Linked DNA regions of Novipirellula caenicola. Each later gene encodes a partner of the first gene's protein in a complex. Links are inferred from orthologs where the notes say so. Each region holds a gene or a part of one and is shown in the gene's direction. Other genes may lie near its edges.

Evidence for each region.
Region 2: the proteins of ABEA92_RS08760 (region 1) and accD are in contact, whole or in part, in a solved structure (PDB 8UXZ), measured with the Escherichia coli proteins. The link is inferred for Novipirellula caenicola from one-to-one orthologs.

What each region holds. Positions count from the first base shown.
Region 1 is NZ_BAABRO010000003.1:366,741-375,054, reverse strand. What follows is about bases 3,138-6,025. They hold ABEA92_RS08760 (acetyl-CoA carboxylase carboxyltransferase subunit alpha), read left to right. Parts: upstream 3,138-4,039; coding sequence 4,040-5,011; downstream 5,012-6,025. Other genes in these bases: ABEA92_RS08755 (CvpA family protein), read right to left, coding at 5,998-6,025; ABEA92_RS08765 (serine/threonine-protein kinase), read left to right, coding at 3,138-3,953. In the rest of the region: ABEA92_RS08775 (alpha/beta fold hydrolase), read left to right, coding at 1-1,398; ABEA92_RS08770 (glycosyltransferase family 4 protein), read left to right, coding at 1,437-2,603; more of ABEA92_RS08765, read left to right, coding at 3,012-3,137; more of ABEA92_RS08755, read right to left, coding at 6,026-6,714; ABEA92_RS08750 (metal-dependent hydrolase), read left to right, coding at 7,137-7,865; dtd (D-aminoacyl-tRNA deacylase), read right to left, coding at 7,888-8,314. UniProt on the Escherichia coli protein: Component of the acetyl coenzyme A carboxylase (ACC) complex. First, biotin carboxylase catalyzes the carboxylation of biotin on its carrier protein (BCCP) and then the CO(2) group is transferred by the carboxyltransferase to acetyl-CoA to form malonyl-CoA.
Region 2 is NZ_BAABRO010000016.1:82,032-90,431, forward strand. Bases 2,132-5,105 are described here. They hold accD (acetyl-CoA carboxylase, carboxyltransferase subunit beta), read left to right. Parts: upstream 2,132-3,136; coding sequence 3,137-4,075; downstream 4,076-5,105. Other genes in these bases: ABEA92_RS24245 (pyruvate carboxylase), read right to left, coding at 2,132-2,845; ABEA92_RS24255 (serine/threonine protein kinase), read left to right, coding at 4,170-5,087. In the rest of the region: more of ABEA92_RS24245, read right to left, coding at 1-2,131; ABEA92_RS24260 (hypothetical protein), read left to right, coding at 5,370-6,206; ABEA92_RS24265 (hypothetical protein), read left to right, coding at 6,184-6,393; ABEA92_RS24270 (proline racemase family protein), read left to right, coding at 6,732-7,766; ABEA92_RS24275 (NAD(P)/FAD-dependent oxidoreductase), read left to right, coding at 7,822-8,400.

The sequences.
Region 1 (8,314 bases):
GGCACGGGTGGCAAAACCGAAACACTGGCCCAATTCGAAAAGAACCAACGGCCCAATGACTTGGTGGTCGATTCACGTGGCAACGTCTATGCCACGTTCACCGGCGAAGGCATCGTTCGCCGCATCGATGCGGATGGCAAGGTGCTGATCGTTGCGACCAAGTTGGACACCCCCAATGGGATTATGTTGTCACCCGATGAATCGACGCTATACGTGTCCTCGCACAAGTCGGGGGCACTCTACCAAATTCAAATCGATGAAACCCAAAAGTTCATGGCTGCCAAACCGTTCGCTCAGCTAAAAGAGACGGACGAGGGATTCCGAGGCGACGGGATGTGCATCGACCGGGCGGGCAACGTGTATTGCACCGGTGCAAACGCCGTCAGCGTATTCGCGCCCAGCGGCAACTTGATTGAAACCATCCCAACCCCTGAGCGTCCGATCAACGCCATCATCGCGGGCAGCGACGGACGGACCCTTTTCATCAGTACGTTTGGCGGCATGTACTACAAAACAATCAACCAGTACGGTGTGCTGCCGCAGCCCGCACCGGAAACCAACACGCATGGTCAATCGGATCAGGACAGGGCAGGGGAATTGTCGATCGATCGCAATGTTGTTTATGCCAATATCGATGGCCGTAAACTGCTGATGGATGTCTTTCGTCCGTCGTCCGCCGAAGGCAAACGTCTGCCTGGGGTCGTACTGGTTCACGGTGGCGGATGGCTCAAAGGCGACAAGACCAAGTTTCAATCGCTGGCCAAACGGCTCGCCCAAAAGGGCTACGTCGTCGCGGCGATCGAGTATCGGCTTGGCTATGAAGCAAAATTTCCTGCCGCAATCCGTGACGCGAATGCCGCCACGGCATTCATCCGGCAACACGCGGCGGATTGGAACATCGATCCCAACCGCATCGCGGCAGTGGGTGGTTCCGCGGGCGGTCATCTCGCTGGGTTGATGGCGGCGGGCAACACGAATGCCAAATTGCATCACGACGGACTAAGCAGCAGTGATCAATCACGTCTGCAAGCGGTCGTCGTGATGGCGGGCCCGCTGCAAACCGCATCGGGCAGCGTGGCGGACCGTTCCCATGACGTCAAAGACAATGCGTTTGCGGTGCACTGGATCGGCGCGACGATCGACGACGCCCCGGAAATGTACAAGTTGGCCGATGCGTATGAAGCGATCGACAAGGACATGCCACCAACCTTGTTCATCACAGGCAGCCTCGACAACCCAGCTCGCAACGAACCCGCTCGTGAAAAATTGAAGAGTTTGGGTGTCCCTTTCGAGCTTCGCATCCATGACGGCGCGAAACATGGTCACTGGAACCAAAACGATTGGATGGATACGGTAGTAACCGATATTGATGGGTTTCTAAAAAAACACCTCAACTAAATCGTCCTTCAACCGTCCCGCTGGCTAGGAAACAATTCGTGCGTGTTGCTCATGTCATTACTCGAATGATCATTGGTGGTGCTCAAGAGAACACGCTGCTGAATTGTTTGGACCTGATGCACGATTTCGGTGACGACGTGCTGTTGATCACCGGAAAAGAAGTCGGACCCGAAGGAGACTTGCTAAGCCAGGGTAGGGCAGGGGAGTTGCCAATTTGCAAGCTCGACCATTTGCGTCGAGCGATCCATCCGGTTCACGATCTCAGGGGACGCGCCGAGCTTCGCGAGGCAATCCGAAAATTCAAGCCCGACGTTGTGCATACACATAGTGCTAAGGGAGGAATCTTGGGACGTGCGGTCGCTTGGGACGAGCAGGTTCCGGCGATCGTCCACAGTGTGCATGGAGCTCCGTTTCACGAATATCAGCCGATGTTGACGCGGACACTGTACCGCACGTGCGAGCGATGGGCGGCCAGACGATGTCACCATATGGTTTGTGTCGCTGACGCGATGACCGATTTGATGGTCGATGCCGACGTTGCCCCGCGTGAAAAATTCACGACGATCTATAGCGGAATGGATGTCGAGCCGTTTCGACGGGCTGATGAACATCGCCAACGTATTCGCAATCAATTCGGATTGACCGAGGATGCGATCGTGATCGGAAAAATTGCTCGGCTGTTTCATTTGAAAGGCCATGACGATCTGATCTCGGCAGCGGCCACGGTCGTCAAGCAAGTTCCGCAAGTCCGTTTTTTGCTGGTGGGCGATGGCATTCTGCGAGACAGTCTGACTCGCCGAATCGAGTCGCTGGGATTGAGCGAGCACTTCATTTTCTCGGGACTGGTTCCCCCGGACGAGGTCCCCTCGTTGATCGGAGCGATGGACGCGTTGGTCCACACCTCGTATCGCGAAGGGTTAGCCCGGGCACTGCCGCAAGCCTTGATCGCCGGCCGCCCCGTAATCAGCTACGACGTCGACGGGGCTCGCGAGGTCGCGATCTCGGGTGAGACAGGCTATTTGGTTCCTCCCGGTGACATTGATCAACTCGCTGAATCGATCCTCCGATTGAGCAGTGACCGTGAGTTGCGTCAGCAAATGGGGAGGGCAGGGCAGCGGCGATTTACGGAGCAGTTCCGCCATCAAACGATGACGCGGCGGATCCGTGAACTGTACGAACAACTGCTGTCGCGACCGCGAAAGTAACGAATTCCCGCGATTTCACCGCCATTTCGTGGCGTTTCCGAATTTCGAGACGTTTCCGAATTTCCAGGCGTTTCCGAATTTCGAGGCGTTTTCTGGGTCTGCTTCGCTGGCTCGGTAGCGATTCCGAGGGCGATGACATGATGCCATTGGTTTTGCTAGCGGCGCCGGGCCTCGTCCGGTTCCCGCGTGATAAAACGCTCGATTTTGACCGGGCGAGGCCCCGCGACGCTCCGCTACCCGAAAACCCCAATTTAGTGCCAAAATGGATGACATCTGGCAGTCACCCGCCGAAGTGTTGGCAGGTCGCCCCCGCCGCGATCCCGACCTATCGGGCCAGGGACCGATTGAACTATCATAGAGTCACTGTTCTATGCCAACCAAATTACGATTCGCCCCTGATTTGTGCTGATGACCAAGACCCGTGATTTTCTGGGCCCCTATCGATTGGCCCGTCTGATTCGCTCTGGAAGTACCTGTGATGTCTGGGAAGCCATCGACGAAAACTCCGAAGAGCGATACGCGTTGAAACTGCTCAAGCCATCGGCGCGAGAGGACAAGGCAGAGATCGCGTTATTGAAACACGAGTTCACCGTGGCGTCGGATTTGAACAGCCCTCGCATCATCAAAGTCATCGACTTTCGCATTGAATCCGGAGTCCCTTTTTTGGTGCTGCAGCTCTTCAGCGAATTGAATATGAAGCAAGCACTGCGGCAGGGCCCCGAGTCGCTGGCCTACATGCTGGACAAGATTGTCGGCCAAGCCGCCGAGGGCTTGTATTACATGCACACCAAGAATTGGATCCACTTGGATATCAAGCCGGACAATTACTTGGTCAGCCGCGATGGTGAAACGAAGTTGATCGACTTTACGATCGCCGAGAAAAAGAAGACCGGATTCAGTAAACTGTTCCACAGTTCGAAATACGCCAAGGGCACTCGAAGCTACATGTCACCCGAGCAGATCCGCTGCAAAGTGTGTGACGAGCGATCGGACATCTACAGCTTTGGCTGCGTGTTGTTTGAATTGGTCACGGGCAAACCGCCATACACAGGCGACACGCCAAACGATTTGCTGAACAAGCACTTGACGGCATCGATCCCGAGCCCGATTGCGTACAACAACAACGTGTCCAAGGAATTCGCCGATGTGATCAAGCAGATGATGGCGAAGAAGCCCGACAATCGGCCGCCATCGATGTGGGAATTCTTGAAGCAATTCCGTGCGATGGAATTGTGGAACAAGCGTCCTCGCAAACCCGACGTCAGCGTGTTCGACACTCAGACGGGAATCCGCGGTGCCGAAGACATGATCAAAAAACCATCCGGAAACGGCGAAGACGACGAGATCTAAACTTCGCCTTCTAAACACAATACGCGTGCGATGCTTCCGATTTTCGATTGTCTTCGAAGCCGCACCTTACTTATCACGAGAAAAGAATGAGCGCTGGACCTGGATTAGAATTTGAATACGAGATCGCGGATCTCGAAAGCAAGATTGCGTCGCTTGAACGTCAAACCAATCGCACCGACGAAATCGAAAAAGAGATTCGCGACTTGCGTCGCAAACTTGTTGATCTACTACGCGATGTCTACGGGTCGCTGGACTCGTGGCAAACCGTGCAAGTGGCTCGTCATAAAAACCGACCCTACACCCGTGACTATTTGAACCTTGCGTTTGATGAGTTTGTCGAACTGCATGGCGACAAACACTTTGGTGATGACCGCGCGATGTTGTCGGGTTTCGCCAAACTCGATCGTTTCAAAGTGTTGGTTCTCGGTCATCAAAAAGGCCGCACGTTCAAAGAACGCGCGGCGTGCCATTTCGGTTGTGCCCATCCCGAAGGCTATCGCAAAGCGATGGTCAAAATGCGATTGGCTGAAAAGTATCGCATGCCGCTGATCTGTTTCATCGACACGCCCGGTGCGTACCCGGGGATCGGTGCCGAAGAACGTGGTCAAGCGCAAGTGATCGCCGAAAGCATGTTCATGATGAGCCGCTTGAAGACGCCCGTGATCTGTGTCGTGATTGGCGAAGGCGGATCGGGCGGCGCCCTCGGTATCGGCGTGGGCGACCGGATCGCGATGCTGCAACATTCGTACTACAGCGTGATCAGCCCCGAAGGCTGTGCGGGCATCTTGTGGAAGAGTCACGAACATGCACCCAAAGCCGCCGCAGCGTTGCGGTTCACCAGCGACAATTTGAAGCGACTTGGCGTGGTCGATGATGTGCTCGAAGAACCACTCGGCGGCGCCCATCGTGACCATCACCAAATGGCGTCGCGATTGAAGAGTTATCTGTCGCGAACGCTGTCGGATCTAGAGTCCATGTCGACCGAAGAACTGGTCAACCAACGGTATGAAAAGTTCCGCCGGATCGGTGTCTTCTTGGAAGAAGCCGAATCCGCATAGGTGAACAAAAGAGAACCGAGTTTCGATTCTCGCCAAACTTCAAAATCGGGCCATTTTCTTTCGCTCGATGGGCGACGCATCAGCGGATGCGTCGCCATCTGCTAAGGCCAAATCAGGCCTCCGTCGGTTAGACATCGGGGACACCAAGTCGCGCGATCCAGAGAGCCTGCGAAGCATCGAGCGAGGCCTTTGCCGAGTGGATCCACGGGCAAATGTTCCGCGGCGAAAGCGGAGGGCAATGCGACCAGAAACGAGCAGGTAGAGCGTCGCAATCACGACCGCGGCGGAAGCCATCGCCGCCTTCGTTTTGATCATGGATCGGCAGCGCGAACGGTGGCGACGCGGAAGCGTTTGCGAGCGACGGATCGATGACGAATGATCACGTCGAGCCATCGTCGGGAAGGCGGATCAAGCGTCGAGTCCGCCAGAGCGAAAAGCGGGAGAGGCCCGAATTTACGGGCGAAATTGACCGCCCCGCAACGTCCGATAATGCCCCTTATGTTGTATTAAAGGTGCGTAAAACCCCGTATTTCAGGCATTTCGTGTGGGATAGGCTTCTAGCCTGTCATCAGCATCCCCTTCTTAATTCAGCATGGCTAGATCTCATCGAAACTCTTGACGAGTTTCGCTACGAGCGACTGGCCGTAGCGGAAGTCGTCAAGACTTTCGTCGTCCATGCGGGACACGCTTCCAGGCAGTCATCGGCATGCCTATATCCCATCGAAACTCTTGACGAGTTTCGCTACGAGTGACTGGCCGTAGCGGAAGTCGTCAAGACTTTCGTCGTCCATGCGGGACACGCTTCCAGGCAGTCATCGGCATGCCTAAATCCCATCGAAACTCTTGACGAGTTTCGCTACGAGCGACAGGCCGTAGCGGAAGTCGTCAAGACTTTCGTCGTCCATGCGGACACGCTTCCAGGCGGTCATCGGCATGCCTAAATCCCATCGAAACTCTTGACGAGTTTCGCTACGAGTCCGATGAACCTACCGCTGAAATCCTTCCCAGGGACGCTGGGCTTGCTGAGGCACCGATGGGCCTGAATTCCAACCCCGCGGATCGACTGGCAACGGCGATCGTCCGGTCGAGTTTCCCGATCCGTCATCCCACAGCGATTCGGGCAAAATGCCATTCGCCGCATCCCCTGCCACGCCTTCCAAAAAGCCTGCGGGCGTGTCCTGGGCGTCATCCGCATTGAAGCGTTTTTCGAAGCGGTCCAGGTACGGTTGGACGATCTGCTGAATCTCTGGCGGGATGACCGATTCGCTGCGTGCCAGCACGCTGGCGATGTAGTTGCCGCTCTTGCTGCCGACAATTTTCTCGCGAACATTTTCGCCAAAAAGCGTGACGGCAAACAGCGTGATCAAGATGCAGTACAACGCGCCCTTGGCCAGCCCAAACATCGCTCCGATTTGACGATCGAATTCGCGAAGTTTGAATCGATCGATCGTGCCGCTGACCATCCGAAATGCGACCCAAACGACCAGCGATGTGCCGACGTACAGGATCAACATTGCCAAGAATCGGTTCCATGGCGGTTCGGCGTGGATCGATTGGCTGAAGGGTTCGCGAAAATGGTAAGCCACCATGTAGCTGACCACGATCGATGCGATCGACGCGAGCTGCCAGGCGAACCCTTTGATCGCGCCAAAGATCAACGCGCCAACCAACACCACCAACATCACGATGTCGTAAATTTCCACCAGAACGCTTTCGTGCGAGTAAGGGGGCATGCGAGCAAGACACATGCGAGTCCAAAGCGGGAAGGGCGGTTGCGAATATTTTTTTAGCCGTCTCGCAAGCAGTGCCGCCAAGCCCGTTGCCAGAAAACTCGTTTGATAGCAACCGGCTCATCGCTTCCAGCATGCAGCCGCCCCGAGTTTCCGTGTTGGCGCGGATTGTAGCCAAGTGCGTTTGCCAAGCGAAGATCAATTGATTCGGGCTTGGCAGCCCCCTAGGAAAAATCCTATGTAGGAGGCCAAGGAAATCTGTACTCGTCGCGCGCGATCGTAAAGCAGCTCGGTTCACCGAATTGCTACCAATGGGTGTTGTTGCTTGCAAAGCGTGACAAGATTGATTTCGACAGCCCCTGAATTTTTTTCACCACTCCCCTGCCCTTCCTGTCGTGGCCGATTTCAAAACGCACATCACCGGCAGCACGATCGTGGGCATCGCCTACGGTTATTGGGGCGTGACGTCTCAATCGATGTCGCTGGAGAGCGGGATTTTGGCAGGCGGGTTGTGCTCGGTCAGCGGTATGCTGCCAGACTTGGATAGCGATTCGGGAATCCCGCTTCGCGAAACCAGCATGTTTGCAGCGGCCGTCGTGCCGATGTTGATGATCGAACGATTTCGCGACCTGGAACTATCACACGAGGCGATGGCGTTAGCGGCGATGTTGATCTACATCGCGATCCGATTCGTCGCAGTCGAATTCTTTAAACGCTACACCGTCCATCGCGGGATGTGGCACAGCATTCCGGCCGCAGCCACAGCGGGTTTGTTAGCGTACTTGGTGATGCCGTGTCCAAGTGAATCGATCCGCGTCTACAAAAGCGTCGCGGTGGTCGTCGGATTTCTCGTTCATTTAATTCTTGACGAGATTTGGAGCATTGATTTTGGGGGAGGGCGGTTCCGACTAAAAAAATCGTTTGGCACCGCGTTGAAGTTTTTTGGCCAAAGCCAGCTCGCCAATATCAGCGTGTACGCCAAATTGTTTTTGTTGATCTATCTCGCCTGGGGCGACCATGGCGTGGTCGACCGTATCCGGCAACGATCACGATTGGACAATAGCTATATCGCCAAGCCCGCACCGGAATTGATCCAGTGGGACAAATGGCTGCCTTGGAGATAACGAATCTCGCAACCACTCGATCTTACGAACTCGTTCGATCGAGGATCAGCGTGACGGGACCATCGTTGACCAAGCTGACCTGCATGTCGGCGGCAAAGATCCCCTCTTCGACTCGCAGTCCGGTTGCCCGTAGCGATTTGTTGTATGACTGGTAGATTTGATTTGCAATTTCCGGAGCTGCCGCGTCGGTGAACGCAGGCCGCCGTCCTTTGCGACAATCGCCCAACAACGTGAATTGGCTGACGGCTAACACCGATCCTCCGATATCCAACAGCGAGCGATTCATTTTCCCCTCGTCATCCGGAAAGATCCTCAGCTGCGACGTTTTTTCGGCCAACCATTTGGCTTCGGCTTCGGTGTCGCCGTGCCCGACGCCGACCAACGCCAACACGCCCCGGTCAATTTGACCGACCGCCCTGCCCTGCACTTCCACCTTGGCCGACGTTACG
Region 2 (8,400 bases), on another replicon or contig:
AGATGATCTTGATGACTTCGTCGGGGAATCCGCCTGGCGGTTGTCCCATCCGTCCGCCGATCAAATCAATCACGCTGGCAGGATAGGCAAGCGATTTGTCAGCCGTCAAAACGTCTTCGGCTGACATCTCGTTAGCAACCAAGAACAGCGCCATGTCGCCGACCGCTTTGCTGGTCGGGGTGACTTTGACGATGTCACCAAACAAGCGATTCACGCCGGCGTAGGCTTTACATACTTCGGCCCAGCGATCGGATAGCCCCAACGCACGAGCTTGTTGATACAAGTTGGTGTATTGTCCGCCCGGCATTTCGTGTTCGTAGAGGTCGCCGGTAGCGGGCAACACGCTGCTTTCAAAGGGCAAGTAAAATTCGCGTGCGGCTTGCCAATATGTTGCCAACTGCGTCAACGCCTCGGTCGATAGAGAAGACTCGCGATCGGTATCGCGAAGCGCTTCGACCAACGTGTTCAAGTTGACTTGGCTGGTTCCGCCGGAAAGCGGTGCGAGTGCGGCGTCGGCAATCTGCAAGCCTTCGCCAGCGGCAGCCAGGATGGTTGCCGCTTGGATGCCTGCGGTGTCGTGCGTGTGGAAATGGATCGGGATACCAATTTCTTCTCGCAACGCACGGATCAACTGGACCGCCGCCGCCGGTTTGCAAAGTCCGGCCATATCCTTGATCGCCAACAAATGGGCACCGCGTTTTTCCAGCTGTTTAGCCAGTTCGACGTAGTACTTGATGTCGTACTTGGTGCGACGTGGGTTTTGCAGGTCGCCGGTGTAACAGATCGATGCTTCGCAGATCCCGCCTTCGGCCAACACCGCGTCCATCGCCACGTTCATGTTTTCGAGCCAATTGAGTGCATCGAAAACACGGAAAACGTCCATCCCTGCTTGCACGGCTTCGCGTACAAACAAACGCACGACGTTGTCGGGATAGTTTGTGTAGCCCACCGCGTTGCTGGCTCGCAGCAACATTTGAGTCAGGATATTGGGGACCTGTTCACGCAAGTCGGCGAGGCGTTGCCACGGAGATTCTTTTAAGAATCGCATCGTAGTATCAAACGTGGCTCCGCCCCACATTTCCAGTGAAAACAATTGGGGCGTTAGCTGGGCGTACGCTGGTGCGATTTGCAACATGTCAAACGTTCGCACTCGCGTGGCCAACAACGATTGATGCGCGTCTCGCATCGTGGTGTCAGTAAACAGCAATCCTTTTTGATTCTGAACCCATTTGACAAGTCCCTCGGCACCTTCGCGGCGAAAGATGTCCTTGGTTCCTTCGGGTAACTGTTTGCCGGGCAGTTCCGCGAGTTTTTTCAGTTGCGGTACCGGAGCCGGTTCGCGGCGTGTTGCCACAGGGCGTCCGACGACAAGCGGGTTGCCGTTGACGATCGTTTCCCCCAGAAACGCCAACAACTTGCTCGCTCGGTCGCGGCGGCGTGGCAATTCAAACAGCGACGGCGTTTGGTCGATCAAACGGGTCGTGGCCTCGCCGGCCAAGAACGCCGGATAGTTGATCATCTTGATCAAAAACGGGATGTTCGTCTTCACGCCACGAATGCGGAATTCGTGCAAACAGCGGTTCATGCGTGATGCAGCCGAGGCCAGCGAGGGAGCCCGTGCGGTGACTTTCACCAACATCGAATCGTAAAACGGGTTGACCACCGCGCCGCTGAAAGCGCTGCCGGCGTCCAAGCGAATCCCCAGCCCGGCGGCGCTGCGGTAATGGCTGATCCGGCCGTAATCGGGACGGAATTGGTTGCTCGGGTCTTCGGTCGTCACGCGACACTGCATCGCAAACCCGCTGGTGTGAATCGCGTCTTGCGACGACAATCCCACCTCTTCGCTATCGAGCGGATAGCCCTGGGCGACCAAGATTTGGCTGCGAACGATGTCGATCCCTGTGACTTCTTCGGTCACCGTGTGTTCAACTTGGATGCGAGGATTGACCTCGATAAAGAAGAATTGCTTTGCGTCAACATCGTAAAGGAATTCGACGGTGCCGGCATTTTCATAGCCGCTGGAGTCCCCGCCGACGGCGCGGCCGATTTTGATTGCCGCTTCGCACATCGCTTGGCGGATGTCGCTACTCAAGTTCGGAGCCGGTGCGATTTCGACGACCTTTTGGTGTCGCCGCTGAACGCTGCAGTCACGTTCCCACAGGTGAACTAAGTTGTTGTGTCGGTCGCCGAGCAATTGGACTTCGATGTGACGCGCTCGCTGAACGAACCGCTCGACAAACACTTCATCGCTGCCGAACGCGGTTTTCGCTTCACGCTGAGCCGCTTCGAGTGCCGCCGGCAATTCGTCTGCCGAATTGACGACCCGCATTCCGCGTCCGCCGCCTCCTTTGGATGCTTTCAAGATCACGGGGTAGCCCATCGAGTCGGCGATTTCGAGTGCTTCATCGACGCTAGAGAGCGCTTCGTTCTTGCCTCCCAAGACCGGCACCTGGGCCGCCTCGGCGATCTTGCGTGCGGCGGTTTTGTCCCCGAGCTGCTCCAGCGAATTGACGCTGGGGCCGACAAACAAGATGCCGGCGTTTTCCAGTGCCCGGGCGAACTCGGGGTTTTCCGACAGGAATCCATAACCCGGGTGGACCGCATCGACGTCATGCTTCTTACACAAGTCGACGATCGCTTCGATGTTCAAGTACGAGCGGATCGGTTCGCCGGGTTCGCCGATCTGATACGCCTCATCCGCCTTGAAGCGGTGCAGTGCGTAACGATCTTCGTGGGAATAAATCGCTACCGTGCGAATTCCAAGTTCCGTTGCACTGCGGAAGACTCGGGTCGCGATTTCGCTGCGATTGGCGACAAGGAGTTTACGTACCGGTCGAATCGTCATGATCGTGTCGTCGAAAGAAGAGGAAGGGGGGGCGGGTTTCGACTCAATTATCCGCAGCAGCCAATTTTTCACCCGCTTTTCCAAGCGGTGCGTTTGGAGCGTCAAGTTGAGTAGACTGCAATTTAGCGAAACCGGGACTTGGGGTCATGAGGGGTGCGGGGGGCCATGTCCCGCATTTGACTACAAGCGACTAGAATTTGAGGGAGCACAAATTGGAAAAATCGGCTAAGGTGAAGGTTCGATTCCGACTTTGAAATTGTTGATCCCCAAGACAGTATGGTCCGAAATAGCATGGCAAGCGTTGATTCGACCCCTTCCAAGACCGATGAACCCAATTCGTCGGTGACCTCTGCCCCGTCGCAATCCGAAGGGATTTTGGCTGCGGATGCTTCAACCGGCCAAGAGAGCGTGGACAAGGCGGCACCGCCCAAAAAACGGGGCGTTCCCGAAGGATTGTGGGTGAAATGCCCCGGTTGCGGTGCGTCGGTCTACAAGAAAGAGGTGGCCCAGCGGCTAAACGTTTGTCCCAAGTGTGAATACCACTTCTACGTCTCCGCAACCGAACGTATCGCACAGGTGTTGGACGAAGGAACCTTCGAGCCGATGAACGAGCATTTGCGGTCTTCGGACCCGCTCGAGTTTTCGGATCGACGCAAGTATTCCGATCGGCTGGTTTCGGAACAGAAACGGACCGGGCTCAGCGATGCCGTGCTGACCGGTACCGGAATGGTTCGCGCTCGCCGGGTCGCATTTGCGGTCACCGACAGTGCGTTCATCATGGGAAGCATGGGGTCGGTGGTCGGTGAGCGGTTGACTCGTTTGATCGAATTTGCGACCGAACATGACCTGCCGCTGATCATCATTAGCGCCAGTGGTGGGGGGGCCCGAATGCACGAAGGGATCCTTTCGCTGATGCAGATGGCCAAAGTGTCCGCCGCGTTGGCACGCTATGACGAAGCGGGCGGGTTGTTTGTCAGTGTTCTCACGAACCCCACTATGGGCGGGGTTGCCGCCAGTTTTGCCTCGTTAGGAGATTTGGTCTTTGCCGAGCCCAAAGCGTTGATCGGATTTGCCGGGCCGCGAACAATTAAGGCGACCATCGGGATCGAATTGCCCGAAGGGTTCCAGACCAGCGAATTTCTGTTGGAGCACGGTTACATCGATCGAATCGTGCCACGAAAATCGCTAAAAACGGAGATTGCTCGCGCAATTGACTATTGTGGAAAGTAGGTTTTCAGAAGAAACGTAGTCCATTGAAGACGGCGATTTCGAAACCGACGGCGCTATTTCCCTTTTCTCCTGTTTCCAAATGCTCACGTGACCTATGGGGCTATTTGATTCGCTCAAGGCTAAATTCAATTCCGGTTCCAATGGCGGAGCAAAGGCCAATCTAAAAGCCAACGCGCGAATAAACGTCGAGCTACGTTTTGACCGGATGCGAACCAGTGCCACCGGCACGATGAGTAATTTCTTCGTCGCCAACGATCGTGAGCACAAACGCACCGTTGGCGTCAAATTGCTTGACATTGAGAAAATGGAGCAGTTTGAAGCCCGTTTCAAAGGGCTGAAAAAGCCAAGTGAAGGAGAGATCGCGTTGGGAATGAAACACCCCAACGTGGTTGAAACCTACGAAGCCGGGGTGACCAGCAAGGGGCAACCCATTTTGGTAATGGAGTATGTCGAAGGCCCCAGTTTGCAGCATGTGATCGTCAATCGCCAAGAAGCGAACTTGAAGGGCAATCGGATGGGATTGATTCGCCAGATGGCCGAAGCGATTCGCTACGTCCATTCACGCGGCTTCATCCATCGCGACATTTGCCCTCGCAATTTCATTTGTTTTCCCGATTTCAGCGGCCTCAAGCTCATCGATTTTGGCTTGACCGTGCCTGCAACGCGTCACTTCATGGCGCCGGGGAATCGCACGGGGACACCGCTCTACATGTCGCCTGAAATCGTCCGTCGTCGAGCGACCGATTTTCGTGTCGACATTTTTTCGTTCGGAATCACCTGTTACTGCCTGTGCTGTTTCGAGCATCCATGGCAGGGAGATGTAGTGAACGGAAAGGCAGCTCTGCACCACGATACCTCGCCGCCGAAGGATCTGTTGGAGCGGTGCCCTGAGATCGAGCCACGGTTATCGCGGGCGATCATGGGCGCGTTGCAGCCGAACGTCGAGAAGCGAACGGCAAGCATGGATCAGTTCCTACAAGCGATTAAATCGCTCGAAGGACTCGACTACTAGGCCGGTTGGGGGAGGGAATTGATACCGTAAAAAACGGTACAAACCGCCCCGACTGTTAATCCAGGTTCGGTTTACCTGTTTTAACAACGTTTTCGTTGACACTCTATTTATTGGCTAACTATACTTCACTGGTCGAGTCAAGCGTGCCTTTCGCGACTCGTCCATCAGAGCGTGCCAGCGTTGATGAATTGACATTGGATCAATTCACCCGCCTATCGTGTCGCTGGATCTCTTTTTCGTCGGGGATCTCTTGTCGGTCGGAACGTATACGGAATTTTCGCAATGACCCTACTTGGGAAGTCGTTCTCAGTCATCATTCTCATCCTCAGCTTGACCTTCATGGTTTTGGCTTTGGCGGTTAACGCATCGCACCGCAATTGGCGGGACGTGGTGACAGGCCCGGGTGGACTGAAAGAACAAATTCAAGATTATGAATCAACCAACGAGCAGCTTCGTGATACGCAGCAACGCGTCGAAGCTGCCTTGGCTCGTGAACAAGCCGCGCGGCGAACCGCATTGGCAGCGTTGACGACTCAGTTGGACCAATTGAAAGACCAACTGCAAAAACGGGAAGAGAGCTATCAGCAAAAAGAAGCTCAAAACACCGTCTTTGCTCAAACCGATCGCAGCCGTGCTTTGCAGCTCGAAGAGTTGACGGCCGAAGCAAATCGATTGCGGCAACAGATTCGCAAGGAACAAGAAGACCGCGACACGCTGTTTACGCAAACGTTGAAATTGACCGACCAAATGAACCGGTTGCGTGGGATTGTTCAGATCCAAAGCGAGCGGAACGATCAATTGATGGCCCAAGTAACCCGTTACAAAGAGGTCGTCGATGCCAAGGGGATCGATATCAACGAACCCCTCGATGGATCGCCTCCGGATCGCAACGGCACCGTTTTGGTGATCAACCGTCCTAAGAAACTGGTCGAAGTTTCGATTGGATACGATGATGGGCTGCGATCAGGTCATCATCTCGAAATCAGTCGACAGGGCCGCTACCTTGGCAAGGTCCGTGTGTTGAAAATTGAACCTGACCGAGCGGTCGCGGAAATCCTGCCCGACTTCAGCCAAGGCACTATCCAGGAGGGCGACCGTGTCGACACTACCCTCGACTGAGAAACCACGTAAACAGCCACCCAGTGTTTACACCGTCATTTTGATTCTCGCGATGTTGTTCATGCTCGTTGCGGTCATCGCAATGTACGTCGAACTGGGCCGCTGGGCACCCGATTATTATCGCACCAACAGCGCTCAACCTGGCGCGATGGTAGTGCCGGTTGATCGCACAACCGCACTGGCTTAAAGCATCGATCGGCGAGTTGGTTTGAAAAAGCCATTGGCGTTTGCGTCCCCGCAACTCTGCCCGGTGCTGCAATCGCGACCAACATCTTCACGAGACTTACAGCCTCCGTCCCCCCTGTTCTCGCACGCTATCCATGACGATGGCTGGGAAGAATGGGTGGGACTGCGACAGCGGCGATGATTCTGCGCCGTGGAGACTTGTGGCGCGATGATTTTGTTGCAAACATAGTTGCTTAGCCATTGCATTTTGCGTGGCTTCACGCTTACGTCCCCAGCTCGATTGGAACGTTCGCGTGAATGGACTGAAACCTTGATTGTTTGCCATACAATATCTCTCTCATGAAAGTCTCTGCTCCGAAAGTCGAGCGTATCTCGACGGTTGATTCTCACACTTGCGGTGAACCCACACGGACGATCGTTTCGGGTGGTCCCGATCTTGGCAAAGGGACGTTGATTCAGCGTCAGCAGCGTTTTGCCAAAGAATTCGATCACTATCGCACGGCGGTAATCAATGAACCACGAGGAAGTGATGTGTTGGTGGGCGCCCTGCTGTGTAAGCCCACCAATCCCGAGTTCGCCGGCGCAGTGATCTTTTTTAATAACACCGGGTACCTAGGGATGTGTGGTCACGGTGCGATCGGCGTCGCGGCAACGCTTGCCTATCTCGGCCGCATCGGGCCCGGGTATCATCAGCTCGAAACATCGGTGGGCGTGATCGGTTTCGAATTGGATGAAGACATGCACCGCGTCACGGTCGAAAATGTTCCGAGCTATCGCTATCGCAAAGCGGTGGCCGTCGAGGTGCCAGGGTTTGGCCAAGTCGTTGGAGATATCGCCTGGGGCGGCAATTGGTTCTTTTTGGTTCGCAGCGAGTCGGCTCAGATTCGTCCGCAACATCTCGATGAACTGTTGGCATTTACCAAAGCGATCCGCAAAGCTTTGGATGACCAAGGCATCACCGGCCATGGCGGCAAGGTGATTGACCATATCGAGTTGTATTGGGATTCAGAGACCAACGACGGTCGCAACTTTGTGCTTTGTCCCGGCGGCCAATGGGACCGATCACCATGTGGTACCGGCACGAGTGTTAAGTTGGCCTGTTTGGCTGCCGATGGTGAACTGGCTGCCGGAGAACGATGGCACCAAGAAAGTATCATCGGGACCTATTTCGAGGCCAACTATCGCTTGGCTACCGATGAAGAAATCAAGCAGCTCGGCAACATTGGGCTCGACCCCAAGCAAACTGTGGACGATTCCGTGGCAGCCAGTGCAGGGATCATCGTACCGAGTGTCACGGGCGAAGCTTCGGTGACCGCCGAAAGCCAATTGTTGCTCGACCCGGACGATGCATTTCGGTACGGGATCCCGGTGTAAACGTGCTTCGTAAACCGCCGAGTCCATCCGCTGCCCATCTGACCGTTCGGTACTTATGACCGCCAAACACGTGCCTGATCCGTCCAGTTCGTCGCAGCACCAACTGCCAGAGCACAATGCTGGCCAAGACGAGCCGGGCCAGCCCAACGCAGGCCAGCCCATCTCAGGCCAACACGTTCAGGGCCAGCGAATTGCCGCGTCCGCAGGTGAGTCTCAGCATGTCGCCATCGTCGGCGGCGGAGTCGTCGGTATCGCATGTGCCCACTACTTGAATCTGCGTGGCTATCGTGTGACGGTGATTGACCGCGGCCGTGTTGGCGGTGGCTGCTCGCACGGCAATTGTGGTTACGTCAGCCCCAGTCATGCGTTGCCACTGGCTGAACCGGGGGCGATTTTCTCAACCATCAAAGCGATGTTAAAACCGAATCCACCACTGCGGATTCGGCCGGGGCTGAACCTCCATCTGTGGAAATGGTTGTGGAACTTCTCACGTCGCTGTAACGAGACGGATTGGATTGAATCGGGGCATGCGATTCATCCGCTGTTGACCGAGTCGATGCAGCTGTACGGTGATTTGATTCGCGATTACCAATTGGATTGTGAATGGACCAAGCAAGGATTGTTGTTCGTCTAT